One region of the Janthinobacterium sp. PLB04 genome, then DNA from elsewhere that is predicted to be linked to it. Evidence: predicted binding sites of a transcription regulator. Region 1 holds the regulator's gene; each other region holds the start of a gene.
What was found. Region 1 encodes FNR, which switches genes on or off when oxygen is low (the NO sensors DNR and NnrR bind a similar motif). Its sites were predicted from a motif close to TTGATNNNNATCAA; they were not measured.
Positions count from the first base shown of each region.

Region 2: a site for FNR is predicted at 2,251-2,264, ahead of LSO07_RS26780 (universal stress protein). Genes of this name have one in related genera too.
Region 3: a site for FNR is predicted at 2,451-2,464, ahead of LSO07_RS14305 (PHA/PHB synthase family protein). Genes of this name have one in related genera too.

Region 1 is NZ_CP088968.1:270,943-275,111, forward strand. Features, by position in the region: gene ccoG (cytochrome c oxidase accessory protein CcoG) at 1-717, shown strand, start outside; gene LSO07_RS01080 (FixH family protein) at 820-1,344, shown strand; gene fnr (fumarate/nitrate reduction transcriptional regulator Fnr) at 1,482-2,240, opposite strand; gene LSO07_RS01090 (response regulator) at 2,490-4,169, shown strand, end outside.
Region 2 is NZ_CP088968.1:6,056,317-6,060,485, forward strand. Features, by position in the region: gene LSO07_RS26770 (MHYT domain-containing protein) at 1-1,106, shown strand, start outside; gene LSO07_RS26775 (response regulator) at 1,103-2,116, shown strand; gene LSO07_RS26780 (universal stress protein) at 2,429-3,265, shown strand; gene LSO07_RS26785 (hypothetical protein) at 3,335-4,169, shown strand, end outside.
Region 3 is NZ_CP088968.1:3,222,362-3,226,530, forward strand. Features, by position in the region: gene LSO07_RS14300 (universal stress protein) at 1-568, opposite strand, end outside; gene LSO07_RS14305 (PHA/PHB synthase family protein) at 593-2,398, opposite strand; gene LSO07_RS14310 (hypothetical protein) at 2,783-3,022, shown strand; gene gcvA (transcriptional regulator GcvA) at 3,019-3,921, opposite strand; gene LSO07_RS14320 (MFS transporter) at 4,046-4,169, shown strand, end outside.

The DNA of each region.
Region 1 (4,169 bases):
CAGGACACGCTGATCATCACCTACGATGCCAAGCGCGGCGAACCGCGTGGCGCCATGAGCAAGAAGGCCGGCAACAACGACAAGCTGGGCGATTGCATCGACTGCACCCTGTGCGTGCAGGTGTGTCCGACCGGCATCGATATCCGCAACGGCCTGCAGTATGAATGCATCGGCTGCGCCGCCTGCGTCGATGCCTGCAACAGCGTGATGGACAAGGTCGAGCGGCCGCGTGGCCTGATACGCTACAGCACCGACCATGCGATGGAAAACAACTTCAATTCGAAGCAGATACGCCAGCGCGCCATGCGCCCGCGCGTCTTGATCTACACTTCCATCCTGGCCCTGATCATCATCGCCGTGTGTACCTCGCTGGCCCTGCGCACGCCCCTGAAAATGGACGTGATCCGCGATCGCGGTTCGATGGGGCGCGAAGTGGAGGACGGCATGATCGAAAACGTCTACCGCCTGCAGATCATGAATACGTCCGAGCAAAGCCAGCATTTTAAAATCAGCGCTTCCGGCTTGCCGGGCCTGACCTTGCTGACGCGCGAAGAAGTGACCTTGCAGCCGACGGAAACGCTGGGCTGGCCGATCCGCCTGCGCGTGCCGCACGGCGTCGGCGAGAAGGGCTCGAACAAGATTGCGATCGAATTGCAATCGCTGGACGATCCATCGCTGCATGTGCGTGAAAGCGCGGTATTCATCGTGCCACGTTAACAAGGAAAGGCGGACGGGGACCGGGTGCCCTCGCCGCCGCCACGAAGTTGCAGGAAGGCCGGTCCCCATGCGGGGGCTGGCTGATCAAACAGGAGAAATATCATGTCCGACAGTCTGAAACTGCAAGCACCCGTTGCACCGTGGTACAAGCATCGCTGGCCATGGCTGCTGATGATCGGTCCCGGCCTGTCCGTGGTCGTCGGCAGCTTCATGGGCTATATCGCGTTTACGCAGCCCGATGCGCTGGTGGTGGGCGATTATTACAAGCAGGGCAAGGCGATCAACCAGGATTTGAAGCGCGACACGATCGCCAGCGACCTGGCCATGGATACGCGCCTGTCATATGACGTGGCTGCAGCGCGCCTCAGTGGTTCCGTGCACAGCTTCGGCAAGGCCTATCAGGCGCCGCTGCAGCTGCACCTGGCGCATGCGACCCTGCCCGAAAAGGATATCAAGCTGCTGGTGCAGCCCGATGCGGCCGGCAATTTTTCCGTAGCACTGCCGATGCTCGAGCGCAGCCGCTGGCAAGTGCTGGTGGAAAACGACAAACGCGAGTGGCGCCTGTCCGGCATCTGGACCTGGCCCCTGCAACGCAGCATCGCGCTGCACGCGGATGAAGAGCTTTAACGTACAGCGCCGGGAAAACCGTCGCGAGCGGCAGTGATTTGTGGTTGAGAAGCGCAGCTGTGCTATGCACGGGCGCGCCGATCCAGCGAGCATCGCAGGCCGCAAAGCGCGACGCGCAGCAGGTTTTGACGGTGCTGTTACTTGCAGGTGTCCGTACCGGCCGTAATGGCTTTCAACTTGGCCGGCTGCAGGATTTCGATCTCGCGGTTCGAGACGCGCAGCCAGCCTTCCTTCTTGAATTTCGACAATAAGCGGCTGACGCTTTCGATGGTCAGACCCAGGTAGTTGCCGATTTCCTCGCGCGACATGCGCAGCTGGAAATTGCTGCCCGAATAGCCGCGTGCTTCATAGCGCGATGCCAGGTTGACGATGAAGGCGGCAAAACGCTGGGTCGCCTGCATATTGCCCAGCAATAGCATGACGCTTTGCTCGCGCGTGATTTCCTGGCTCATCATGCGGTGGAAATGACGCAGCAGGGTCGGCATATTGCCCAGCAATTGTTCCAGGCTGGAAAACGGAATTTCACACACTTCGCTGTCTTCCAGCGCCACGGCATTACAGTGGTGGCGGTCGGCGCTGATGGCATCCATGCCCAGCAGTTCACCGGCCATCTGGAAACCCGTCACCTGCTCTTCGCCACCCGGATTGATCTGGTAGGTCTTGAAGTGCCCCAGGCGGATCGCGTACAGGTTCTGGAACGAGTCGCCGATGCGGAACAGCGAGGCCCCACGCACGATCTTGCGGCGGCGGCCGATGATCTGGTCCAGCCTATCCATGTCGCCCACATCAAGGCCCATCGGCAGGCACAATTGATGCATGCTGCAGGTCGAGCATCGTGCACGCAACGCCTCCACGTTCACGGTGGGCAAGGTGGGAGTGAGTAGCGCTTCAGTCATGTCGGTACCTTTTAGAAAATGCAACAACAAGTTTACTGCATACAGCTGCATACAGGGTTGCCGTATGCCAATTTCACCGTAAATTCGGCGAATAAACGACGTCCAGCCTTTAATTATATGGCAACATCGTCAAAAGCCCATACGGGGCGGGCAATTTGCGCGGCGGCGCTTGCCAAGCTGGGGTATTGATAGGAAAATTCCTGACAGCATTATCTGCCGCCTGTGCCGCCCGGCACTGAAAAGGAAATCATGAAGCCTCTCGGCATTAAAGCAAAAGTCGCGCTGGCCACCAGCCTGACCTCGATCGCCATGATCGCGCTGGTCACCATGATCCAGGTGCAGCACATGCGCGACGACTTCACCCGAGTACTGCTGAGCCAGCAGTCATCCCTGATCAGCCGCACCGCTGCCGAGCTCGACGACAAGCTGGGCATGCTGCTGCAGATTGTCACCCTGACGGCCAGGCAGCAGCCGCCGGAACTGATCGCCCAGCCCGCCAAACTGCGCGAATACTATGCGCGCCGCTCGATGCTGGTGCTGTTCGACGACGTGCTGGTGCTCGATGCGCATGGCGCCATCGTGGCCGACATGCCGGAAGTGGCGGGGCGCGCCGGCATCAACGTCGCCGAGCGCGAGTATTTCCAGACCGTCCTGCGCACGCGCCAGCCCATGATTACCGAGCCGATGCTGGGCAAGTCGAGCGGCATGCCCATCGTGCAGATGGTGGCGCCCGTGCTGGCCGCCGATGGCCAGGTGGCCGGCGTGGTGATCGGCGTGCTGCGCCTGTACAAGGACAATCTGCTGGGCCGCCTGCGCTCGGAAAAGATCGGCAAGAGCGGCTATTACTTCATCCTCACGCGCGGCGCCGTGCCGCGCTATGTGCTGCACCCCGATACCAGCCGTTTGCTGCAGCCGCGCAAGCCGAACGCCAACCTGACGACCACCCAGCTGCTGAAGGAGGATGGCGAAGGCAGCATGGTCAGCACCAACAGCCGCGGCATCACGGCCGTCAACAGCTTCAAGCGCCTGAAATCCGTGAACTGGCTGCTGGCCGCCTCGCTGCCCGTCGAGGATGCCTTCGAACCGTTCGATGGCGTACTGTACCGGCTGGTGCTGTGGAGCATCCTCGCTTCGCTGCTGGCCGCCTTTGTTCTGGGCTTGGTCACCGTACGCCTGCTGTCGCCGCTGGTGCGCCTGCGCGACACCCTGCTGGCCCTGCGCACCAGCGGCAGCCGTTTCACCCCCGTGCCGGTACAGCAGCGCGACGAGATCGGCGAACTGACGGAAGCGTTCAATGGCCTGATGAGCGAACGCGACCGCCTGCAGCAGGAACTCGAAGCGCGCGCGGCGGAGCTGGAGCAGGAACGCGACCGGGCCGAGGCGGCCAACCGCGCAAAGAGCGATTTCGTGGCCAACATGAGCCATGAAATCCGCACGCCCCTCAATGCCGTGCTGGGCATGGTGTATTTGCTGGGCAATACCAGGCTCGACACGGAACAGCGCAAGTACCTGACCATGGTCAGAGTGGCGGGCCAGTCGCTGCTGGGCATCCTCAACGATGTACTCGACTATTCGAAGATCGAGGCGCGCCGCATGGAATTGTCACCCGTCGAATTCGACCTCGACGAAGTCATGAATACCCTGGCCACGACGATGACGATGAATGCGGGCGAAAAGGAACTGGAACTGGCCATCGCCGTCGAGCCCGACGTGCCGCGGCGCCTCGTGGGCGACGCCCAGCGCCTGCAGCAAATTCTCGTCAACCTGGCCGGCAACGCCATCAAGTTTACCGAGAGCGGCGAAGTGGTGGTGGCCGTCAGCCTGGCCGAGAGCGAAAACGGGCGCGCCTGGCTGCGCTTCGAAGTGCGCGACACGGGCATCGGCATGACGGAACTGCAGCAACAGCAGCTGTTTGCCGCGTTTTCGCAG
Region 2 (4,169 bases), 630 kb from region 1:
TGCCACACGGCAGCGTTTTCCACGTCATGCTGCCCTTGCTGCCGGCACGCCAGGCGGCACTGCCCGCCAGCGAACGCCGCAGCGTGCGCCTGCCGCCTCTGCGCGTGCTGGCCGCCGACGACGTGCCGCAAAACCTGGAACTGCTGAGCTTACTATTGGGCAAGCGCGGCCATACGGTGGTGACGGCCGGCGATGGCGCGCAAGCCTTGCAGCTGGCGCAGCAGGACGACTTCGACATTCTGCTGCTGGACTTGCAGATGCCGCGCATGGATGGCCTGGCCGCCACGCAAGCCATCCGTGCCGCCGCCCTGCGCGATGGCCGCCCGCGCGTGCCCGTGATCGCCATGACGGCCAGCGTGCTCGATGCGCACCGCAAGGCGGCGCGGGCGGCCGGCATGGACGGTTTCGCCACCAAGCCCGTCGAGTGGCAGGCGCTGTCGCAGGAAATCGCCCGCGTACTGGGCCTGGCGGCAGAAGCGGGCGACGATGGCGGCGAACCGGCGGCGTCCGCTGGCGGACGGGTGCTGCACCATGCAGGCGCCCTGCAGCGCTGGGCCGGCAACGACAGTGCCTACCACGCGGCGCTGGCCCGTTTCGCACGCGAGCATCCCCGCTTGCCGCCTGCCCTGCTGGCCGCCATCGAGGCCCGCGACCACGCGGCGCTCTTGCCGCAGAGTCACCAGCTGCGCGGCGTGGCAGCCAATCTGGGCCTGGAACAGCTGGCCGCCAGCCTGGCGGCGCTGGAGCAGTGCTGCGCCAGCCCCGGCTCCGCCACGGCGCGGCAGCTCGACGAGATCCTGGGCGCCCTGCTGACGCAATGGCCGGCGGCCGTGGCCGCCATCGCCCGGCTGGCGCCGCCTGCATTGCCAGCGGCAACGGCGGCTGCCATCGACGCGCCCGCCGCCCGGCAAGCGGCCAGTTCCCTGCTGCACGCCTTGCGGCGCGGCGAACTCGATGACGCGGCGCAAGCACAGTTGCAGCACGCCATGGGCGCGCAAGCGGACGCGCTGGCGCCGCTGCGGCATGCTATCGACGACTTTGATTTCCCTCTGGCACAGTCGCTCCTGCACGACTTGCTGCACACCTTCGCCCCGGAGTCTCCATGAATGCACCCGCCAGGCCCGTGATTCTCGTCGTCGACGATGAGGCGGCCAATTTGCAATTGCTGCGCCAGATATTGCAGAACGACTACGCGCTGCTGTTCGCCAAGGATGGCGCGCGGGCACTGGAACTGGCGCAGCAGGAACGCCCGGCCCTGATCCTGCTCGACGTGATGATGCCGGGCATGAGCGGCCACGACGCCTGCCGCCAGCTGAAAGCCGCGCCACTGACGGCCGCCATTCCCGTCATTTTCGTCACGGCCCTGAACGACATGCGCGACGAACTCAGTGGTTTTGAAGCGGGCGCCGTCGATTACATCACCAAGCCGCTCAGTCCCGCCATCGTGCGCGCCCGCGTGCGCACGCACCTGTCGCTGGTGCGCATCGACGAACTGAAGGAAACGCGGCTGCAGATCGTCCAGCGCCTGGGTCTGGCGGCCGAATACAAGGACAATGAAACGGGCCTGCACGTGATCCGCATGAGCCATTACGCGCGCCTGCTGGGCGTGGCCGCCGGCATGGACGAGGCCGCCGCTGACGACCTGCTGCACGCGGCGCCCATGCACGACGTGGGCAAGATCGGCATCCCCGAGCGCATCCTGCAAAAGCCGGGCAAGCTCGACGCGGACGAATGGGCCATCATGCAGACGCACGCGCGCATCGGCGGCGACATCATCGGCGAACATGCCGAAGGCGGCATGCTGGCGCTGGCGCGCGAGATCGCCCTGTCGCACCATGAAAAATGGGATGGCAGCGGCTACCCGAACGGCTTGGCGGGCGAAGCGATTCCCCTGGCGGGGCGCATCGTCGCCGTGGCCGACGTCTTCGACGCGCTGACCTCGGTGCGCCCGTACAAGCGCGCGTGGTCGGTACTGGACGCCGTGGGCTATCTGCAAGCGCAACAGGGCAGCCATTTCGATGCGCGGCTGGTCGCGCTGTTTGTGCAGGAACTGCCCGCCATCGCCGCCATCCGGCTGCGCTGGGCAGAGAAAGAGGAACACCACGCGCCCGCTTGAAGAATGAACTCCCGCCACGGCCAGCGTTGTTGCGTCACACAGGGAAGTGCCGGACAGATGGCGCCGGCGCCGATGCAGACCACTGGAAAGGCAAGGAGTTCAATGCCATTATGGCTGGCGACGGGCCAAACATTTTGATGCACATCAAATGGATCAACATTTCCTGGCTGTGGACTTGCGGATGACCATGGCCCGTGTTTTTTTGACCCACATCAAGCCCAGCATAAGAAAACCGCCCGCCAGCAAGGCAATGCTGGACTTGCCCGTGTTGCCGTTCTAGCCTTGTTGCCATCCTGACTAGCGAATGACAACATGGCCTATAAATCCATCCTCGTCCACGCCGACCTGTCGCGCCATGCGCCGCAGCGCATCGCCATCGCGGCACGGCTGGCGCACGCGCACCAGGCGCACCTGATCGGCGCCGCCATGACGGGCCTGTCGCGCTTTTACCTGGAAAACAACCGCGGCATGCGCGGCAGCGCCGTGGCGGCGCAGATCAACGCCCTGCATGGGCAGGCGGAACAGGCCCTCGACCAGTTTGAAACGCTGGCGCGCCAGGCCGGCACCGTCTCGCTGGAACGGCGCCTGATCGAAGACGATGAGGATGGCGGCATGGCCGTCAGCGCCCGTTACAGCGACTTGACGGTGCTGAGCCAGCACGACGACAGCGAAGCGCTGCCCGGCGCCATGAGCGACCTGGTGCCCTACGTGATGCTGAACGCGGCCCGTCCCGTGCTGATCGTGCCGCGCAGCGGCAAGTTCACGCAGATCGACAACACCGTCGTGGTGGCCTGGGATGGCAGCATGGAAGCGACGCGCGCCATCGGCCACGCCCTGCCCCTCTTGCGCGCGGCGCGCCTGGTGGTGCTGGCCCTGCTGCACCCGCCGGCCGGCCATACACAGCCGGCCCGCCATCCGGGCGCCGACATCGCCGCCTACCTGAGCCGCCATGGCGTGCCCGTCGAAGTGCGTCCGGCCATCGCCACCGGCGACATCGGCGCGGCGCTGCTGGCCATGGCCGCCGAAGTGCATGCGGACCTGCTGGTGATGGGCGGCTACGGCCACGCGCGCTTCCGCGAAATTTTACTCGGCGGCGTGACGGAAACGATCTTGCGCCAGATGACCTTGCCGGTGCTGATGGCGCACTGAAACCAAGCGCGCTCCATGTCGTTGCACAATGGGTATACTTGCCTGTTTATCCACATCAAAGCAATGTACATGAACCAACAACTCGTCAATTGGGGCAATAGCCTGGCGCCATTCGGCGGCGAACTGCTGTGGACCGCCCTGCCGTGGATGCTGCTGTGCAGCGCGGCCGGCTTCGTGCTGGCGCTCGGCATCTGCTACCAGCTGGCCAGAAAATGCCTGCTGGTGCGCCGTCCCCGCGCCTGGCATGTGGCTGCCAAGCTCAGCTATGTGCTGATCCTGCTCGCGCTGCCGCTCCTCGGTGCCGGCTTTGGCGCCGTGCACAGCGTGCACCGCGTGGTCAACCAGGCCCTCGAGCGCGACTTGCAGCCCGTGGTCGAAGCACAGATGCCGGCGCTGCGCGTCTACCTGGAACAGCAGGTCAAGCTGATCGCCCCGGGCCAGCCCATCAGCGTGCGCAGCCTGCTCGAACCATTCGTGCAAGGCATGTATTACCAGCCCACATCCAGCAGCTACTGGGAACGCAGCAAGGCGCGCTGGATCAATGAATTCATTCTGCGCCGCGGCAGCGTGCTGCTGACGCAGGTGCTGCAGGAACAGCTGATCGCCAGGGTCGGCCTGCTCGGCGAAGCGCTCAAGGGCGCCAACTTCCGTGGCCAGGCGACGGGCGAACTGGCCGCGCTGGGCACCGATCTGGCCGTGCGCCTGACCACCGACGTGGCGCGCCATGCCGACTTCAGCAAACTCGACAAGTCAGTGCCGATGATTTTCATCGACGCCATCAAACGGCAAGCCGGCGCCTATTTCAATTCGCTCAAGATCACGCTGGGCCTGTTCGCGCTGGCGGCGCTGCTGCTGGTATGGGGCGAGATCATGCTGTACCGCCATTACTACCTGCGCCGCCATC
Region 3 (4,169 bases), 3.0 Mb from region 1:
CGACGGCCAGGGTGACTTGCCGCGCCTTTTGCAGCAGCGGCAGCGCATCGGTGATGGCGCGCAGCGCTTCGGCGCTGCCGTTCCAGGCCAGCAGCGGATGCTGCGCGGCGCCCGCCGGCGCGGCGGAGGGCGCGTGCGGCACCATCAGCACGGGCCGGCCGCAATGCAGCATCAGGTATTCGGCCGTGCCGGCGATGACGCGCGACGGCGTATCCTGCGCATCCGTCTGGCCCAGGATCAGCAAGTCGCAATAGCGCGCCTGCAGCAGCAGCGCGCCTTGCGCATCGTCGTCGACGAAGCGCGTTTCGTAGCTGCCCAGGCCTTCCTCGCGGGCGATGCGCTCGAAGTCGTGCAGCGCCTCGCTGGCCTGGTTGCGCAGCGCCTGCATCTGCGCCGGCGCAAACTGCAGCGCGTTGACGCCGCCGCCATACGCGTAGCGCGAGATGCCGCTCATGGCCGAACCGATCAGGTGGGCCCCTTCGGCGACGGCCAGGCGCACGGCCAGGCGGATGCGCTGGGCGCAGTGGCGGGAATTGTCGACGTGGACCAGCAGGGTCGTATAGGGCATGGCGTTTTCCTCGGTTGTCGGTTGTCAGGTCTGCAGCACGTAGCTGCCCGGTGCATCGCCCAGGGCAATCCCCATGGCCGGTGGCGCCACTTGCGCGCCCGCGCGTTCTTCCAGCCACGCTTGCCAGGCGGGCCACCACGAACCGTCATGGTGCGGCACGTCGCGCTGCCAGCTGTCCGCGTCGACATAGGGCGCATCGTGGCCGTGCGTGGCCAGCTGGTAGCTGCGGCGCGGCTGGCCCGGCGGCGAGACGACGCCCGCATTGTGGCCGCCCGAGGTGAGCAAAAAGGTGACGTCCGTGTCGGTCAGCAGCTGCAGTTTATACACGGAGCGCCACGGCGCCACGTGGTCCGTCAGGGTGCCGACGGCAAAGATGGGCGCGTCGATGTCGCGCAGGGCGATGTGGCGGCCCGCGGTGCGGTAGCGGCCTTCGGCCAGGTCGTTGTGCAGGAACAGGCGGCGCAGGTATTCCGCATGCATGCGGCAGGGCATGCGCGTGGCGTCCCCGTTCCAGGCCATCAGGTCGCTGTCCTGCTCGTCCTGTCCCATCAGGTAATGGCGCAGCTGGCGCGACCAGACCAGGTCGTTCGAGCGCAGCAGCTGGAAGGCGCCCGCCATCTGCTTCGTATCGAGGTAGCCCTGCTTCCACATGGCCGCTTCCAGGAAGCTGACCTGGCTGTCGTCGATGAACAGCGACAGTTCGCCCGGCTCCTTGAAGTCGACCTGCGAGGCCAGCATGGTGAGGCTGGCCAGGCGCGCATCGCCGTCGCGCGCCATCGTCGCGGCGGCGATCGCCAGCAGGGTGCCGCCCAGGCAGTAGCCGGCCGCATGCACCTGCGGCGCGCCCGTGATGCGGGCAACGGCGTCGAGCGCATCCATCACGCCCAGTTGCCGGTAGTCTTCCAGCGACAACTCGCGGTCTTCTTCCAGCGGATTTTTCCAGGAAATCATGAATACCGTGTGGCCCTGGCCCACCAGGTAGCGCACCAGCGAATTGTGCGGCGACAGGTCGAGAATATAGAACTTCATGATCCAGGCGGGCACGAACAGCAGCGGCGTGGCATGCACGCTCTCTGTCGCGGGCACGTACTGTATCAATTCGATCAAGTCATTGCGGTAGACCACCTTGCCCGGCGTGACGGCCAGGTTCTGGCCCACCTTGTAGCGGTGCGCATCGGGTGCATGCGCTCCCATGGCGGCGCGCTGCCAGTCGCCGGCCGCGTGGGCCATGCCGCGCGCCAGGCTGGCGCCGCCGCTGTCGAGGGCCGCTTGCTGCACCACGGGATTGGTCAGCAGGAAGTTCGACGGCGCCAGCATGTCGAGCCACTGGCGCACGGTGAACGTGACGACATCTTCGTGGTGCGGCGAGACGCCGCGCACGCCCGTGGTGGCGCGGTGCCACCATTGCTGCTGCAGCAAGAAGCCCTGGTAGACGAGGTTGTACGGCCAGCGCCGCCAGGCAGGGTCGTCGAAGCGCCGGTCCTGCGGCAGCGGCGCGATGCACGGCGGCTCAGTGGCGCTGCCGGCCAGCGCCGACTGCAGCGCGTACTGCTGCCAGCGGCCGATCTTCTTCCACGCTTCCTGCAGCAGGGTTTGCTGCTTCGATGGCGCGAGCGCCAGGTGGCTGAGCCAGTCGGCATAGGCGTTGCCCAGCGCGGCAGGCGAAATGCCGCCCGTGAACTTGCCCAGCCAGGCGCTCAGCAGCAGGTCCAGGGTGGCGCCTTCCGGTGCGCTTTCCGGATAGTCGGGCACTGGCACGCCTTGCCAGGCGCTGCCCAGGCGCTCATGTTCAATGTTGTGTTCCGCGTCGCTTGGCTGCGTCTTGCTCATCCAGGGCTCCTGTCATTTTTTTACAGGGTAGCAAGAGCTTGTTCAAAAAATTATGATCTACATCAAGTTTGGCCGGATGCGTGCGGCAGGCGGCTTGCCACTTGGATGGCAGTTCGAATAAAAGCCATTTAAACGAATATTGCGATTAAAATGATTATATTGAATTTTAATCCATACGGGTTCGGGCATGGATGGCGTGAAAAGCTTGCTGTGAACCATTTTTCACTATGACAGGACATATTTCCTCCATCGTTCCGCCTGTCGAGGAATAAGAAAAACGATTTTTTCGTGAATTTATTTGTTGTATTTGATAAATTTATGTAGCAAGATGTAGTTAAGCAAGAAGTGAAGCAAGACCGCTCACGGTGGATAGAGGAGATGGACATGCATACGAAAATGTCGGCAAGCGGCAGCGAAGAGGCGGGCAAGGGCTACCCACACGGGGCAGGCGCGGTTGCCGGCAATGCGTCCGTGCGGCGCCTGAAGGCGATCGGCTACCTGGCCCTGTTGCTGGCCATACTGCCGGCCGCAACGTGCATCGCCATGGGGCGCGCCGGCGTACCGGCGCCGTTCAGCACCGCCTGCGGCGTGGTGTCGTGCGTGGCCGCAGGCCATGCGCTCTAGCGCACTGCCTGCGCTTCCTCGCAGATCCATGCCATGAATGCCTGCACGGCGGGGCGCGTGGCCGCGTCGGGCCGCGCCACCAGGTAGTAGGCAAAGCGCGCGGGCCAGGGCAAATCCAGCACTTGCACCAGGCGCCCGGCGGCGATTTCCTCCTGCGCGTACAGCTGCGGCACCAGGGCCAGGCCCTGGCCCGCCTCGGCTGCGCGTATCAATAGAAAGTCATCTTCGAAGGCCGAGCCGCGCCGCGCCCGCGCCGCATCCGTGCTGTCGTCCGGGGCGCCATGCGCGGCCAGCCACAATGGCCAGTCGGCGCGGTCCGTATCGTGCAGCAGCGGGTAGCGCAGGCAATCGGCCGGCGTGGCGATGGGCGGCTGGCCCGCCATCAGGGATGGACTGGCGACGGGCACCAGCACGGGCGCCATCAATCGCGTCACCTGCAAGCCCGGATAGTCGCCCAGGCCGTGGCGCAAGGCCACGTCGACCCGGTCGCGGCGCAGGTCGACCAGCGCGGATGTCGCTTCCACGCGCACTTCGATATGGGGATGGCGCTGGTTGAAGCGGCCCAGGCGCGGCACCAGCCACGCGGCGGCAAAGGTGGCGACCGTGCTGACGGTCAGCGTCTGGCGCGCGCCCATGTCTTCCAGCGCCTGGCTGGCGCCGGCGATCTGCGCGAAGGCGCCCAGCAGGGCGGGGTGGACCATGGCGCCCGCCTCGGTCAGGCGCAAGCCCTGGCGTTCGCGCGTAAACAGGGGCATGCCGACCCGCTCTTCCAGCAGGCGGATCTGCTGGCTGACGGCGCCGGACGTCACGTGCAGCGCCTCGGCGGCCGCCTTGATGCTGCCGCGCTGGCCCACTTCGACAAAGGCGCGCAGCGCCTGGAGCGGTAAAGGATGCTTCATCGATATAGTTTTTCTATAGTTGTACGCGAAAAATCATCGTTTCAGTTTCGCTCTGGAAAAACGCATTATAGGGGCATGCGGCGTTCTTTTGACGTCGAGTAAAACTATATCGATAGGATCTCCTATGTTACTTTCACATCGGCAACTTTGCCTGGTGTTGCTGTGCACCACGCAATTCGTTGCCTTGCTCGATTTTTCCATCACCATGATTCCCTTGCCGCAAATCCAGCAGAGTCTGGGCTTTACGC